Regions from separate parts of the Exiguobacterium sp. s128 genome, predicted to be linked through region 3. Evidence: riboswitches for the same ligand, from Rfam matches in the RefSeq annotation. Region 3 holds a riboswitch; each other region holds the start of a gene.
What was found. Region 3 has a riboswitch for S-adenosylmethionine ahead of mtnK (S-methyl-5-thioribose kinase). Riboswitches for the same ligand answer to the same signal wherever they lie in the genome.
Positions count from the first base shown of each region.

Region 1 (3,135 bases), on a different contig from region 3:
CTCCATACCGAAATCCCCCTTTTCCTTTTACAGACTCATGTTCTTTTACCCTTTTCTAGAAATTTCAGTCGTTTCCCTGCAAAGTTCCGGAGAAACAAAAAAAGTTCAGAAACAACCTGTGAAAGGTTATTTCTGAACAAAGGATTAGACGAAACGTTTTGCCTGTTCTTCAAGAGTAGCAGCTTTATCTGTCTGCTCCCATGGCAATTCGATGTCTGTACGACCGAAGTGGCCATAAGCTGCTGTCTGACGGTAAATCGGACGACGGAGATCAAGCATCTTGATGATCCCTGCAGGACGGAGATCAAAGTTTTCTGCGATTAATTCGACGAGTTGCGCTTCAGGAAGTTTTCCTGTTCCGAATGTGTCAACCGCGATTGACACCGGATGCGCCACACCGATTGCGTAAGCAAGCTGAACTTCTGCTTTGTCTGCAAGACCAGATGCAACCAAGTTTTTCGCAACATAACGTGCTGCATAGGCAGCTGAACGGTCGACTTTCGTTGGATCTTTACCAGAGAAAGCACCACCACCGTGGCGTGCGTAACCGCCATACGTATCAACGATGATTTTACGACCTGTCAAACCTGCATCGCCTTGTGGTCCGCCAATGACGAAACGACCAGTTGGGTTGATGAAGAATTTCGTGTCTTCATCGATGTACTCCGTCGGAATGACTGGAGCGATGACATGTTCTTTCAGATCTGCTTGGATTTGCTCAAGCGTCACTTCTTCCGCATGTTGTGTTGAGATGACGATTGTATCGACGCGAACAGGTTCATTGTTCTCGTTGTATTCAACCGTGACTTGCGTTTTACCATCCGGGCGGAGGTAATCGAGTTGTCCTGTCTTACGAACTTCTGCAAGACGACGAGCGAGACGGTGTGCAAGTGAGATCGGAAGTGGCATCAGTTCAGGTGTTTCTTTCGTTGCGTAACCGAACATCAGACCTTGGTCTCCTGCTCCGATCGCATCGATTTCTTCATCTGACATGTTTCCTTCGCGTGCTTCAAGCGCTTGGTCTACACCAAGAGCGATGTCTGCCGATTGCTCATCGATTGAAGTCAATACAGCACATGTGTCTGCATCGAATCCGTACTTCGCACGTGTATAGCCGATTTCACGAATCGTTTCGCGTACGACTTTCGGGATATCCACGTAAGTCGTTGTCGTAATTTCTCCTGCCACAAGGACAAGTCCTGTCGTGACAGACGTTTCTGCAGCAACACGTGCATTAGGATCTGCCGCAAGAATCGCATCTAAGATTGAATCCGAAATCTGGTCACAGATTTTATCCGGGTGACCTTCAGTTACTGACTCCGACGTAAATAGCCGGCGATTAAGGTTTGTCATGTTTGACCCTCCCAAAAAAGAATTTGACGGTGTACTCATTTCCCCTAGTTGAGTGGGACGGTAAAATGAAAAAAACCTTTCCATGTCCAAAAATGGTCAGGGAAAGGTTGTGCGTTCTTCCTTTACCCTCTTATCGTTCGAAGTGTTTACTTCGCTTCAGGAGAGCACCTTTTCCTACATTAATGATGAAATTAACATAAGACGGTTGCCGGGTTTCTTCGGGCCTTGTTCCCTCCACCTGCTCAGAATAAGAGTATCCGTTACGAATTACATGATATAAACTTGTGTCCACTCTGTCAAGCAACGTTTTAATTTTTTGTCGAAAATTTTCGGAAGAGGTGTTAAACTGTTAATGCTGAAAGCGTTTCCAGATAAATAGAAATCAGCGCAGGAAAATGATTGCCCTATCATTAGTATGTCATATATAATAAATGTGTCATACTAATGATGGAGCCAAAACCAACGTAGGGGAAAGGTGGGGTCAGGATGCCGATGACGGTCCTGAATATCGAAGAACTACTCATGAAGGAGCATGTGTTCAAACAACTATCCGTTGCCGAACTAGTCGAACATGCGATTCGAAACAAAGAAGGAGTTCTTGCAGAGAATGGTGCTTTATCTGTAGAAACGGGGAAATTTACAGGTCGTTCGCCAAAAGACAAGTTCATCGTCCGCGATCAGTCATGCGAGACACACATCGATTGGGGCCATGTTAACCAACCGATGGAGTCGGACAAATTCGAGCAACTGTTACAAAAAGTTCTTCGTCATATGAATGAAACAGATCAGCTCTACTACACAGAGGCTGCTGCTGGTGCCGATACGCATTTCACCCTTCCAGTACGCGTCGTGACAGAATATGCTTGGCATAATCTGTTCGCAAAACAACTGTTCTTACGGGAATATCCTACGGTTGCGGCCTTTGAACCCTTTACGGTCGTCTATGCACCACACTTCAAAGCTGATCCAGCAGTCGATGGTACGAACTCAGAGACGTTCATCGCGATGTCGTTCGAACACCGGATCGTCTTGATCGGTGGTACCGAGTACGCAGGAGAAATCAAAAAATCGATTTTCTCAGTCATGAATTATCTGTTACCGCAACAAGATGTCTTATCGATGCACTGTTCAGCAAACGTCGGATACGAAGGTGACGTCGCTCTGTTCTTCGGACTATCCGGGACTGGTAAGACCACCCTGTCGGCAGACGACAATCGTCAATTGATCGGTGACGATGAACACGGTTGGTCGCATGATGGTGTGTTCAATATCGAAGGCGGCTGTTATGCCAAAACCGTTAATCTCTCGCGCGAAAAGGAACCACAAATCTTTGATGCGATCCGATTTGGTACGGTGCTTGAAAATGTCGTTCTTGATGCACAACGGACGCCAGACTATGATGATACGTCATTGACGGAAAATACACGTGCTGCCTATCCGATTACTTCAATCGATAATATCGCCATCCCGTCACGCGCTGGCCATCCGAAAACGATTGTGTTCTTGACGGCTGATGCGTATGGTGTCTTACCACCAATCAGCAAGTTGACGAAGGAACAGGCGATGTATCATTTCTTATCGGGTTACACGTCTAAACTCGCCGGGACAGAACGTGGTGTCACTGAACCAGAAGCGACATTCTCGACGTGCTTCGGTTCTCCGTTCTTACCATTGATTCCGGAAAAATATGCGACGATGCTGGGTGAACTGATTGATCGTCATGGTGTCACGGTTTATCTTGTCAACACAGGTTGGACCGGTGGTGCTTATGGTACCGGTAGT
Region 1 is NZ_JACSMT010000003.1:49,769-52,903, forward strand. It holds gene KNQ13_RS02120 (GNAT family N-acetyltransferase) at 1-6, opposite strand, end outside; gene metK (methionine adenosyltransferase) at 145-1,353, opposite strand; SAM riboswitch class I at 1,481-1,607, opposite strand; gene pckA (phosphoenolpyruvate carboxykinase (ATP)) at 1,840-3,135, shown strand, end outside.
Region 1: linked by a shared signal. The riboswitch ahead of metK (methionine adenosyltransferase) and the one ahead of mtnK (S-methyl-5-thioribose kinase) in region 3 are both predicted to bind S-adenosylmethionine.

Region 2 (3,135 bases), on a different contig from region 3:
AGAGATTTAGTCGGTGCGATGAATATTAGATATGCACCTGTGGTTGATGGTAATAGTCAATCAGCCTGAGAACCTTTAGGGTCTGTCTCAGGAGGGGTGATGGCACACCCTCATCTGAAGGCTTGAGCAAAACAGAAATGGACTGCGCTCGCACAAGCACTTCAGAATCCCACTCATCCCGAAGGGGGAGCTTGCGGCTTTAGCCGTGGGAGTGTCAAGCTTGACGCTTCGTTTTTGATTCGTTATAGTGAAAAGGTTCAAATCGGAATAATTACGTTTTAATACTTCCTGGAGGTTTTATTCATATGAAAAAGTTCATCCCTGCCTTAACTATCGCCTTAACCGGTGCAACGTTCCTAACTGCCTGCGGATCATCCGACTCCGATTCCAATCAAGGTGCTGCGGACGATCGGCTGCAACTGTATACGTCAACGTTCGCAACGGCGGCAATCGCCAAAGAAATCGGTGGTTCCGACGTCAACGTCGAAATGATCGTCCCACCTGGTGCCGATCCCCACTCCTATGAGCCGACTTCTAAACAACTGACGGCAATCGCCAAAGGCGACCTGTTCCTTTTAACGGGTACCACGCTTGAGCCGTATTCGGAAAAAATCAAAGCGAGCCTTAAAGGAAATGATGTTCGCTTCATCGAGACGAGTAAAGGCATCGATCTCCTCGAAGCAAGCGCAACGCTTCATGACCACGAGGAAAAAGGACATGATGACGAACATGCGGAAGAGGAGCAGGATCATGGAAAATATGATCCACACGTCTGGCTCGATCCAAACAATGCCAAATTGATGGCAGAGTCGATCACGACCGCACTCGCAAAAGAAGTACCGGATAAAAAAGCAACGTTCGAAAAAAATCTGGCGGCATTTAATAAACAAGCCGACACGCTCGACCAAAACTTACAGCAAGCCGTTGACGCCGGATCTAAAAAAGAACTGCTCGTCACGCACGCCGCTTATGGCTACTTGGCTGAACGGTATGGGTTCTCCCAATTACCGATCGCCGGGATTTCTCCATCGGACGAGCCTTCCCAAAAACAACTGGCGGCACTCGTCAAGGAAGCGGAGTTACATGACTTGAAGTATATTGCCTTTGAAGAGACGGTTTCACCAAAAGTCGCCCGTGTCATTCAGCAGGAAATTGGCGCTGAAGCGATTACGATTCACAACTTGGAGTCCGTCACGAAAGCACAGCAGGATGCGTCTTATTTTGACTTGATGAATGAAAATGTGACGACACTAAAAAAAGCACTGCAGTGAAGTACTGTTGACATGCATTAAAAGATACGTTACGGTAGAAAACGTGTTTCAGACAATTAAATGACTTCTTTTTATCGCGAGAGACGGAGGGACTGGCCCAATGATGTTTCGGCAGCGGACGATTGATTCGTACTGTGCCAAATCCAGCAAGCTACGGCTTGAGAGATAAGAAGAGCGTCTTTTTCAGTAAAGACCTCCTTCTTTCTTGCGAAGGGGTCTTTTTTTTGCAGATGCAGAAAAGGAGTGATAGACAATGAACGAGACGATTACACCAAACAAGTGGGCCCTTCTACCATTACTTGTCTTTTTGGTCCTCTTTATCGGTGCCGGTATCTTTTATGATGATTTTTACAAGTTCCCGATTTTGATTGCAGCTCTGATTGCCTTGGTGTTTGCCGCCGTAACAACAAAAGGTAGTATCAATCAAACCGTTGAACGGATTGCGACGGGTGCCGGGAATCCGGACATCATGATCATGGTCTTTATTTTCTTACTTGCCGGTGCATTTTCCGGAACGGCTGATGCGATTGGTGCGATTGATGCGACGGTCAATGCCGCGCTTACGTTTTTACCACCGTCGCTCTTAATGAGCGGTTTGTTCATCATTGCCGCCTTCATCTCGATGGCAATGGGGACTTCAACCGGTACGATTGCGGCACTCGCACCGATTGCACTCGGTATTCATGAAGCAACCGGTGTCAATGTCGCGATTGCTGCGGCAGCTGTTGTCGGTGGAGCGATGTTCGGCGATAACTTGTCGTTCATTTCCGATACAACGATCGCCGCAGTCCGGACGCAGAAAACCAACATGCGTGATAAATTCCGGACGAACTTCCTGATCGTCCTTCCCGCGGCGATTCTGACCGTCATCATCTTAGCATTCGTCTCAGGTGCCGGAGATGTCGTCGAGGCTAAAGCGTTTGAGTTTTACAAATTGATTCCGTATCTGTCTGTCATCATCCTCGCCTTGTTTGGTGTCAATGTCATCCTTGTCTTACTCGGTGGAGCCTTACTGACCGGGATCATTGGTATGCTCGATGGGAGTTTTGGATTGAGTGGATTTGTCCTGTCGATGTCAGAAGGATTGATGGGAATGGCTGAAATTTCAATCTTGACGTTACTGATGGGTGGTCTCGTCAGCTTGATCACGTTTAATGGCGGGATTGCTTATCTGAAAGAAACACTGACTCAAAAAATCACGCAACGTCGTGGAGCAGAGTTCAGCATGGCCGCACTCGTCAGTGCAACGAACCTTGCGACAGCCAACAATACGATTTCGATCCTTGTTGCCGGTCCACTCGCCGCCGAGATTGCGGATACGTATGACATCGACCGGAAGAAGTCAGCCAGTATTCTCGACATCTTCTCTTGCGGCATTCAAGGGATCATCCCTTATGGTGCCCAATTGCTGATTGCCGCTGAACTGACAAAAACCGCTTCACCAGAGCTGATTCCGTATCTGTTTTATCCGTTCCTTCTTTTCATCTGCGGGTCGCTTGCCATTGTCTTCGGGTTCCCGCGTCGTAAGACATCTGCTACGCAAAAGAAAAACGTTTCGTAAAAACAAACAAGTCCGGCCGCCTGCAACGCGACCGGACTTGTTTTTCAGTTATTTTTTCTGATTTTGACGGTTTAGAATGAAATACGCGATGGCTGGAAGTGGGAACTGAACGAGTCCTGCTCCACCCCAGACCCACGGATTACGCCCAGTCTTGCGGGCACCGAGGAACAGGAAGGTCGCTTGAGCACCCAGTAGTGCCGCAATGCCCGCCCAAACGCCTTTTGGTACGTTTTTAACGGATCGTGCCATGATTTACACCTCATTTCTTTTAAGGTTTACCCCCCTTTTTTCTCTTTCTAACCG
Region 2 is NZ_JACSMT010000013.1:63,717-66,851, reverse strand. It holds partial or broken gene KNQ13_RS07285 (zinc ribbon domain-containing protein) at 1-69, shown strand, start outside; gene KNQ13_RS07280 (metal ABC transporter solute-binding protein, Zn/Mn family) at 306-1,271, shown strand; SAM riboswitch class I at 1,340-1,443, shown strand; gene KNQ13_RS07275 (Na+/H+ antiporter NhaC family protein) at 1,525-2,832, shown strand; gene KNQ13_RS07270 (hypothetical protein) at 2,881-3,081, opposite strand.
Region 2: linked by a shared signal. The riboswitch ahead of KNQ13_RS07275 (Na+/H+ antiporter NhaC family protein) and the one ahead of mtnK (S-methyl-5-thioribose kinase) in region 3 are both predicted to bind S-adenosylmethionine.

Region 3 (3,135 bases):
AGGGACCGGTCGAGCACACCTTTTTTCAACGGCTCAAAAGCTGCCGGTGGAGCAAATTCTTTCATCAACGCGATGATGTTGTCGTGTTCCGTCACCGTGCCGTCGAAGTCACATAAAATCCGGATCGTCATTTCGTGATCCCCCAAGCGTCAAGGGCGACCCGTAATTCTTCCTGCCGCGTTGCGGCACTTGTCAACGATTCTCCGGTCAGTGCGGCGTCGAGCGCCTGACGGAATGCAAGGACACCGGCAGCGGCACCTTGCGGATGACCGTGAACGCCGCCTCCGGCATTGATGACGGAATCGATGCCGAAATCATGAACGAGTTGGGCGACGAGACCGGGATGGATTCCGGCGGACGGGACCGGGAGAATCGTTTTTGTATTACCGATTCGGGTCGCTTCGACCGCAATCCCGCGGGCCAAGTCTTTGGCGAGGGCGACGTTCCCGTACGGCGACGGGAACAGTGTCAAGTCGGCACCAGCGAGTCGCGGTAACGTCCCGAGTAACACGGGAGCGGAAATCCCGTAATCAGGACTTGCGATCAAGGCACCGCTTAAGGCCGGGTGATTAAAGATTGGAACGGAAATGTCCGGATCAGCAGCTAACTCGCGCAGGACATCGAGTCCGTATGTAAACGTGTTGAGCAGGAAGGCCGTCGCACCTGCTTCAATCAAACGTTTTGCCTGCTCTTTCAAGCGGAAGACCGGACCGCTCAACGTAATCGCATAAAGAGCCCGTTTACCGGTCTGTTCATAATGTGCATGGAGAACTTCTCGTCCAATCCGTGCCCGGTCGAGTGCCGGTGTCAACGGATTGTCGTATAAGATTTCATCATCTTTGACGAGATCAATCCCACCGGCAAGCTGGGCTTCAAGTTGTTCCCGTAAAAAAACGAGGTCCCGTCCGATGACGCCTTTAAATATGCTCATCAACAGAGGGCGGTCATGGACTTGGATCAATTGACGGACGCCCTCGATGCCGAATTTAGCACCGGGAAAATCCGGTGTGAACGTAGCGGGAAGCTGAAGATCCGTCAGTTTGATTTGACCGTCGAGCGACAGCTTGCCGAAGACGGTCGTCAAAATCGCCGAAAAGTCTCGTGAGACGTTGTGTTCCGGATAACGGATTGTGACATACCCTTTTCCGTCGTGTTCTTCCGTATGGACGACTTGTCCTTTAAAGGATTCAAGCTGTTGTTGTTCCAAATGATTCAAATCGGTCCATGAGCCGACCGTCAGACCGAGGGCGATTTGCTCTGCCCGTTTTGGTAACTGATCGGTCACGCCGAGTTGGTACGTTGCGGTAATGTACGCCATGATCGTCGTCTCTCCCTTGTTAAAAAATACAAAAATGGTCCCTCGTCAATGACAAGAGACCATGAAGAATTGCGCGTGGACTCTTATCTGTCAGCGTGTTAGCTGCAAGAATTAGCACCGTGCCAAATGGTCGGTTGCTGCGACATCGTAGGGCTCGTCCCTCCGTCTGCTCTTGATAAGAATTGGATGAAATTGTGAAATATAATTGCAATTTTTACATGAGATGACGGACTTGTCAAACTATTTTTTGAAAATTTATTTTTTTGAAAATACTTCTTCTATAGACGATTCCGTTTTTGAATCCGTTTCACTAAAAATTGGAATTGACAGACTACCAGCAACGCACGTAGTATTCAAATCAACATCAAATCACACGACAACTACATATGACTCTTATCGTGAGTTGGCAGAGGGAATTGGCCCGAAGACGCCGCAGCAACCGACCATCCGGCACGGTGCTACATCCAACAGACATTCGTCTGAGAGATAAGAGGACGGAGTATTCTACTGCGCCTCTTTTCTTTGACGAAAAGGGGCGTTTTTTCGTGTGATCATCAAGGGGGAAATCATAATGGGATATCAAGCATTTACAGTACAGGACGCCATCGAACGGGTTCGGACACTCGGTCTGATCGGCAATGAACCGGTGACGGCAGAAGAAATCGGGGACGGCAATTTAAACCTGGTCTTTCGGATTCATGCGGGGGACCAGCACCTGATTTTAAAACAAGCGTTACCGTATGCGAAGGTCGTCGGTGAAAGCTGGCCGCTGTCGCTCGAGCGGGCATGGATCGAACAGTCAGCGTTAAAAGAATTCGCGAAAGTCGCGATTCCGTTCGTCCCGCGTGTTTATCATGCCAGCAAAGAAGAAGCCTTTACGGTGATGGAAGACTTGTCTCATCTGACAATCGTCCGGGCTGGATTGCTTGAGGGAGAGAAGTATCCGTTGCTCGCGGAACACATCGGTTCGTATTTGGCACGGACGCTCTTTTATACGTCGGATTTTGCCCTCGGCCCGGTCGCGAAAAAACAGATCGCCCGTCAGTACTACAATCCGGATCTGTGCGACATCACGGAGAAACTGATCTTCACGGATCCGTTTTATGACGCGGAAACGAATGCGATTGAAGCAGGACTGGAAGCGGAAGTCGACCGGGTCTGGAACGACGCGGAGCTGAAACGGGAAGTCGCGAAGCTCGAAGCACTTTTCATCACGAAAGGTGATGCCTTGCTGCATGGCGACTTACATACCGGAAGTATTTTTGCTTCAGCCGATGAAACGAAAGTCATCGATCCCGAGTTCGCGTTTTACGGACCGTTTGGGTTTGATGTTGGTCAGTTCATCGCGCATCTGTTTTTTGCCGCTTATCCGAACTATGACCAGTTGCGCGAGGAACGGATCAAGGACATCGATACGTTTTGGCTGACGTTTGCGTCGACGTTCAAGGCGTTGTGGGAGCGGGAAGCGGTGGAACCGTTCCGTTCAGCGGACGGTCTCGTCGAGGATGTTCTCAGTACGATTTTACAGGATGCGCTTGGATTTGCCGGATGTGAATTGATCCGCCGGACGATTGGACTGGCACTGGTCGCGGACTTGGAACAGATTGCCGATCCGACCGTTCGTCTCGAACGGAAACGCCATGCGTTACGCCTCGGTGCTGCGTTGATCAAACGCCGGACGGAATGCAAGACGTTTACGGATCTGCGGAACTTTGACGTAACGGAGGAACTCAGCCGATGAGTCAATTCGTTCAGAGCATCATCTATGAAAATGGGACGGTGACGATTTTGGACCAAACCCGTCTGCCGCAAGAAGA
Region 3 is NZ_JACSMT010000022.1:34,636-37,770, forward strand. It holds gene KNQ13_RS09820 (2-hydroxy-3-keto-5-methylthiopentenyl-1-phosphate phosphatase) at 1-131, opposite strand, end outside; gene KNQ13_RS09825 (2,3-diketo-5-methylthiopentyl-1-phosphate enolase) at 128-1,318, opposite strand; SAM riboswitch class I at 1,399-1,500, opposite strand; SAM riboswitch class I at 1,709-1,811, shown strand; gene mtnK (S-methyl-5-thioribose kinase) at 1,890-3,059, shown strand; gene mtnA (S-methyl-5-thioribose-1-phosphate isomerase) at 3,056-3,135, shown strand, end outside.

Region 4 (3,135 bases), on a different contig from region 3:
ATGTATGCCTTTGGCCGTGATTTAAAAATCCGTGAGACGAACATCACAAAAGATTCGATGATCGGTGTCAACTCGTCACGTCTTGCACCACAAAACGTCCTCAACTTCATCACACGCGGAATGGAAGAGTACCCGAACCACTACTTCATCCCACAATGGATGAAAGAGTTACGTTTGACGTACACAGGAACACATCCGATTGCTGACTTATCTGTAACGAACTATCCGGTTAAAATGTCGGATCCGACTTACATGAACGACCGTGTCCGCTTCTTCTTGAACGCACAGACATGGATCGACTTCTTGAAAGAAGCTGACTTCAGCTTCGGAGCACGTCTTCACGGTAACATCACGGCAACACTTGCCGGAACACCAAGTATCCTGATTCCAAAAGATGCACGGATGCGCGAATTAACGGATTATCACCAATTGACACACATCTGGGCAAACGACATCACAGACAGCACACGCTTGTCAGATGTAATTGAGTCGGCTGACTTCCAAAGCCCGACACGTGTCCAAGCGCGTAACTTTGATAATTTCGTTGAATTCTTGAACACAAATGATTTAGAGCACATCTACAAAGAAACGAACTACCCAGAGAACGTTCCGTTTGATCGTGAAATGGCAAAAGCAGAGTTGCTTCCAGTCGTCAAACCGATCACAGGAATCAGTATTGAAGAAGCCGTTTCACGTTTTGAATCGTACTTCCCAGAAGAAGAACAAAAAATCGTCGCAGCTCAAAAACGCGATAAAGCAAAAATGGCTGAAAAAGATAAGAAAATCAAATCGCTTCAAGGCAAGTTGAACAGTCAGACAAAAGAAATCAAGCATCAACAAGGCACACTGAACCGGAAAGCGGTTCGGATGGCATTGAAGACAGCTGATTTGTTTGCGAAGAAATAAGCTACGGACGTCTTATACCATTTTGGTGTAAGGCGTTTTTTTGTGTAATGAATTCTGAATTGTTTTGACAATTCAAAACAGGGTTGGTACTGTTATGAAAAATTACATTCTTATCCAGAGAGGTGGAGGGACTGGCCCTTTGAAGCCTCAGCAACAGGTCGAAAGATACTGTGCTAATTCCTGCGGGTGTCGTACCCGATCGATAAGCTTCTTTTTATTGTCGACCGACGCACCCATGTATGTGGGTGCGTTTTTTTATTTTATGAGAAAAAGAGGAGTGTGGAGGAGTAATGAAAGAAGGAACATTTCGCCGGAAAATGGAATCCCGGCATATCGTCATGTTGTCACTCGGCGGCGTCATCGGGACCGGATTATTTTTAAGTACAGGTTACACGCTCGAGCAGGCAGGGCGGGTCGGAACGATTTTATCGTACTTGGTCGGAGCACTCGCCGTGTATCTAGTCATGCTCTGCTTAGGAGAACTGGCCGTACATATGCCGGAGACGGGTGCCTTTCACAGCTACGCGACGAAGTATCTTGGATCCGGAACAGGTTATACCGTCGCTTGGCTCTACTGGCTGACGTGGACGGTGGCGCTCGGTTCAGAATTTACGGCAGCCGGTTTATTGATGCAACGGTGGTTTCCGGATGTCCCGGTCTGGCTGTTCAGTGCCTTGTTCGTCGTCATGATTTTAGGCATCAATGTCTTGACGGTTCGTTTGTTCGCAGAAGTTGAATTTTGGTTTTCGGCTGTCAAAGTATTAACGATTTTAGTATTCATCGTCTTAGGGACAGCAGCGATTGTCGGATTTCTGCCACTCGCGGACGGATCGCAAGCGCCGCTTCTTGCCCCGTTGACGGATGGCGGATTATTCCCGAACGGAGCATTCGCCATCCTGATGACGATGCTCGCCGTCAACTTTGCCTATTCCGGAACAGAGTTGATCGGGATTGCAGCAGGTGAGGCCGTCGATCCGAAACGGACGGTTCCGCTGGCCATTCGAACAACGGTCTTCCGGCTTGTCTTATTTTTTGTCGGGACGATTATCGTTCTCGCGATTCTGTTACCCAACGATTCAAAAGGAGTGCTCGAAAGCCCATTCGTTGCCGTATTCGAACGGATTGGTCTGCCGTTTGCTGCAGATATCATGAATTTCGTCATCCTGACGGCGATTTTGTCAGCGGCGAACTCGGGTCTGTACGCCGCTTCACGGATGCTTTGGTCACTTTCCGATCAACGGATGATCACGCCGTTCTTTTCTAAATTAAATGCAAGCGGAGTCCCGACACGTGCCGTTCTCTTCAGTATGCTCGGAGGTCTACTCGCCTTATTGTCCAGTGTCTATGCACCGGGTTCCGTTTACATTGCGCTCGTTTCGATTTCCGGACTGGCAGTTGTCGTCGTCTGGATGAGCATCAGTGCTTCCCAGTTCATGTTTCGCAAGCGCTATCTGCAAGAGGGACATGATGTAAACGATTTGGTTTACCGGACACCTTGGTATCCATTTGTCCCGATTCTGTCATTTTTAATGTGTTTGGCTTCACTGATCGGGATCGCCTTTGATCCGACACAACGGGTCGCTCTGTATTTCGGGGTGCCGTTTATCGCCGTCTGCTACATCGTGCATCATCTAACGAAAACCTCATGGAAACGGAGTGAAGAAGATGTCAAAGAACAACAATCCAGTTGAACAACTGTTAAAGGAAAAGCCGTATCTTTTATTGGACGGCGCATTGGCGACGGAACTCGAGCGCCACGGGAGCAATCTCGAGGACCCGCTGTGGTCGGCTCGGGTATTGCTTGAGGAACCGGAGCAGATTCACCGCGTCCATACGGATTATTTTAAAATTGGGGCAGATTGCGCCATCACGTCCAGTTATCAAGCGAGTGTCGCCGGTTTTAGCAGCCGGGGAATCAAAGAAGACGAAGCGATTGAACTGATGAAACAAACGGTTTATCTGGCGCAACAGGCGCGTGCGGAAACCGGACAGGCGGCAAGTCACGCCCTGATTGCGGGATCGGTCGGTCCTTACGGTGCGTATCTGTCAGACGGTTCCGAGTATGTCGGTCATTACGGAGTCGACGATGCACAACTGGAAGCATTCCACCGTCCGCGGCTTGAAGCGTTGATTGCAGCAGGGGCAGACGTGTTGGCGTTTGAGACGATTCCGTCCTTACAGGAAGCAAAAGTACTGTTTCGACTGCTCGAAGAATTTCCGGAACGATCG
Region 4 is NZ_JACSMT010000023.1:9,381-12,515, forward strand. It holds gene KNQ13_RS09900 (polysaccharide pyruvyl transferase family protein) at 1-906, shown strand, start outside; SAM riboswitch class I at 1,014-1,115, shown strand; gene KNQ13_RS09905 (amino acid permease) at 1,197-2,597, shown strand; gene mmuM (homocysteine S-methyltransferase) at 2,572-3,135, shown strand, end outside.
Region 4: linked by a shared signal. The riboswitch ahead of KNQ13_RS09905 (amino acid permease) and the one ahead of mtnK (S-methyl-5-thioribose kinase) in region 3 are both predicted to bind S-adenosylmethionine.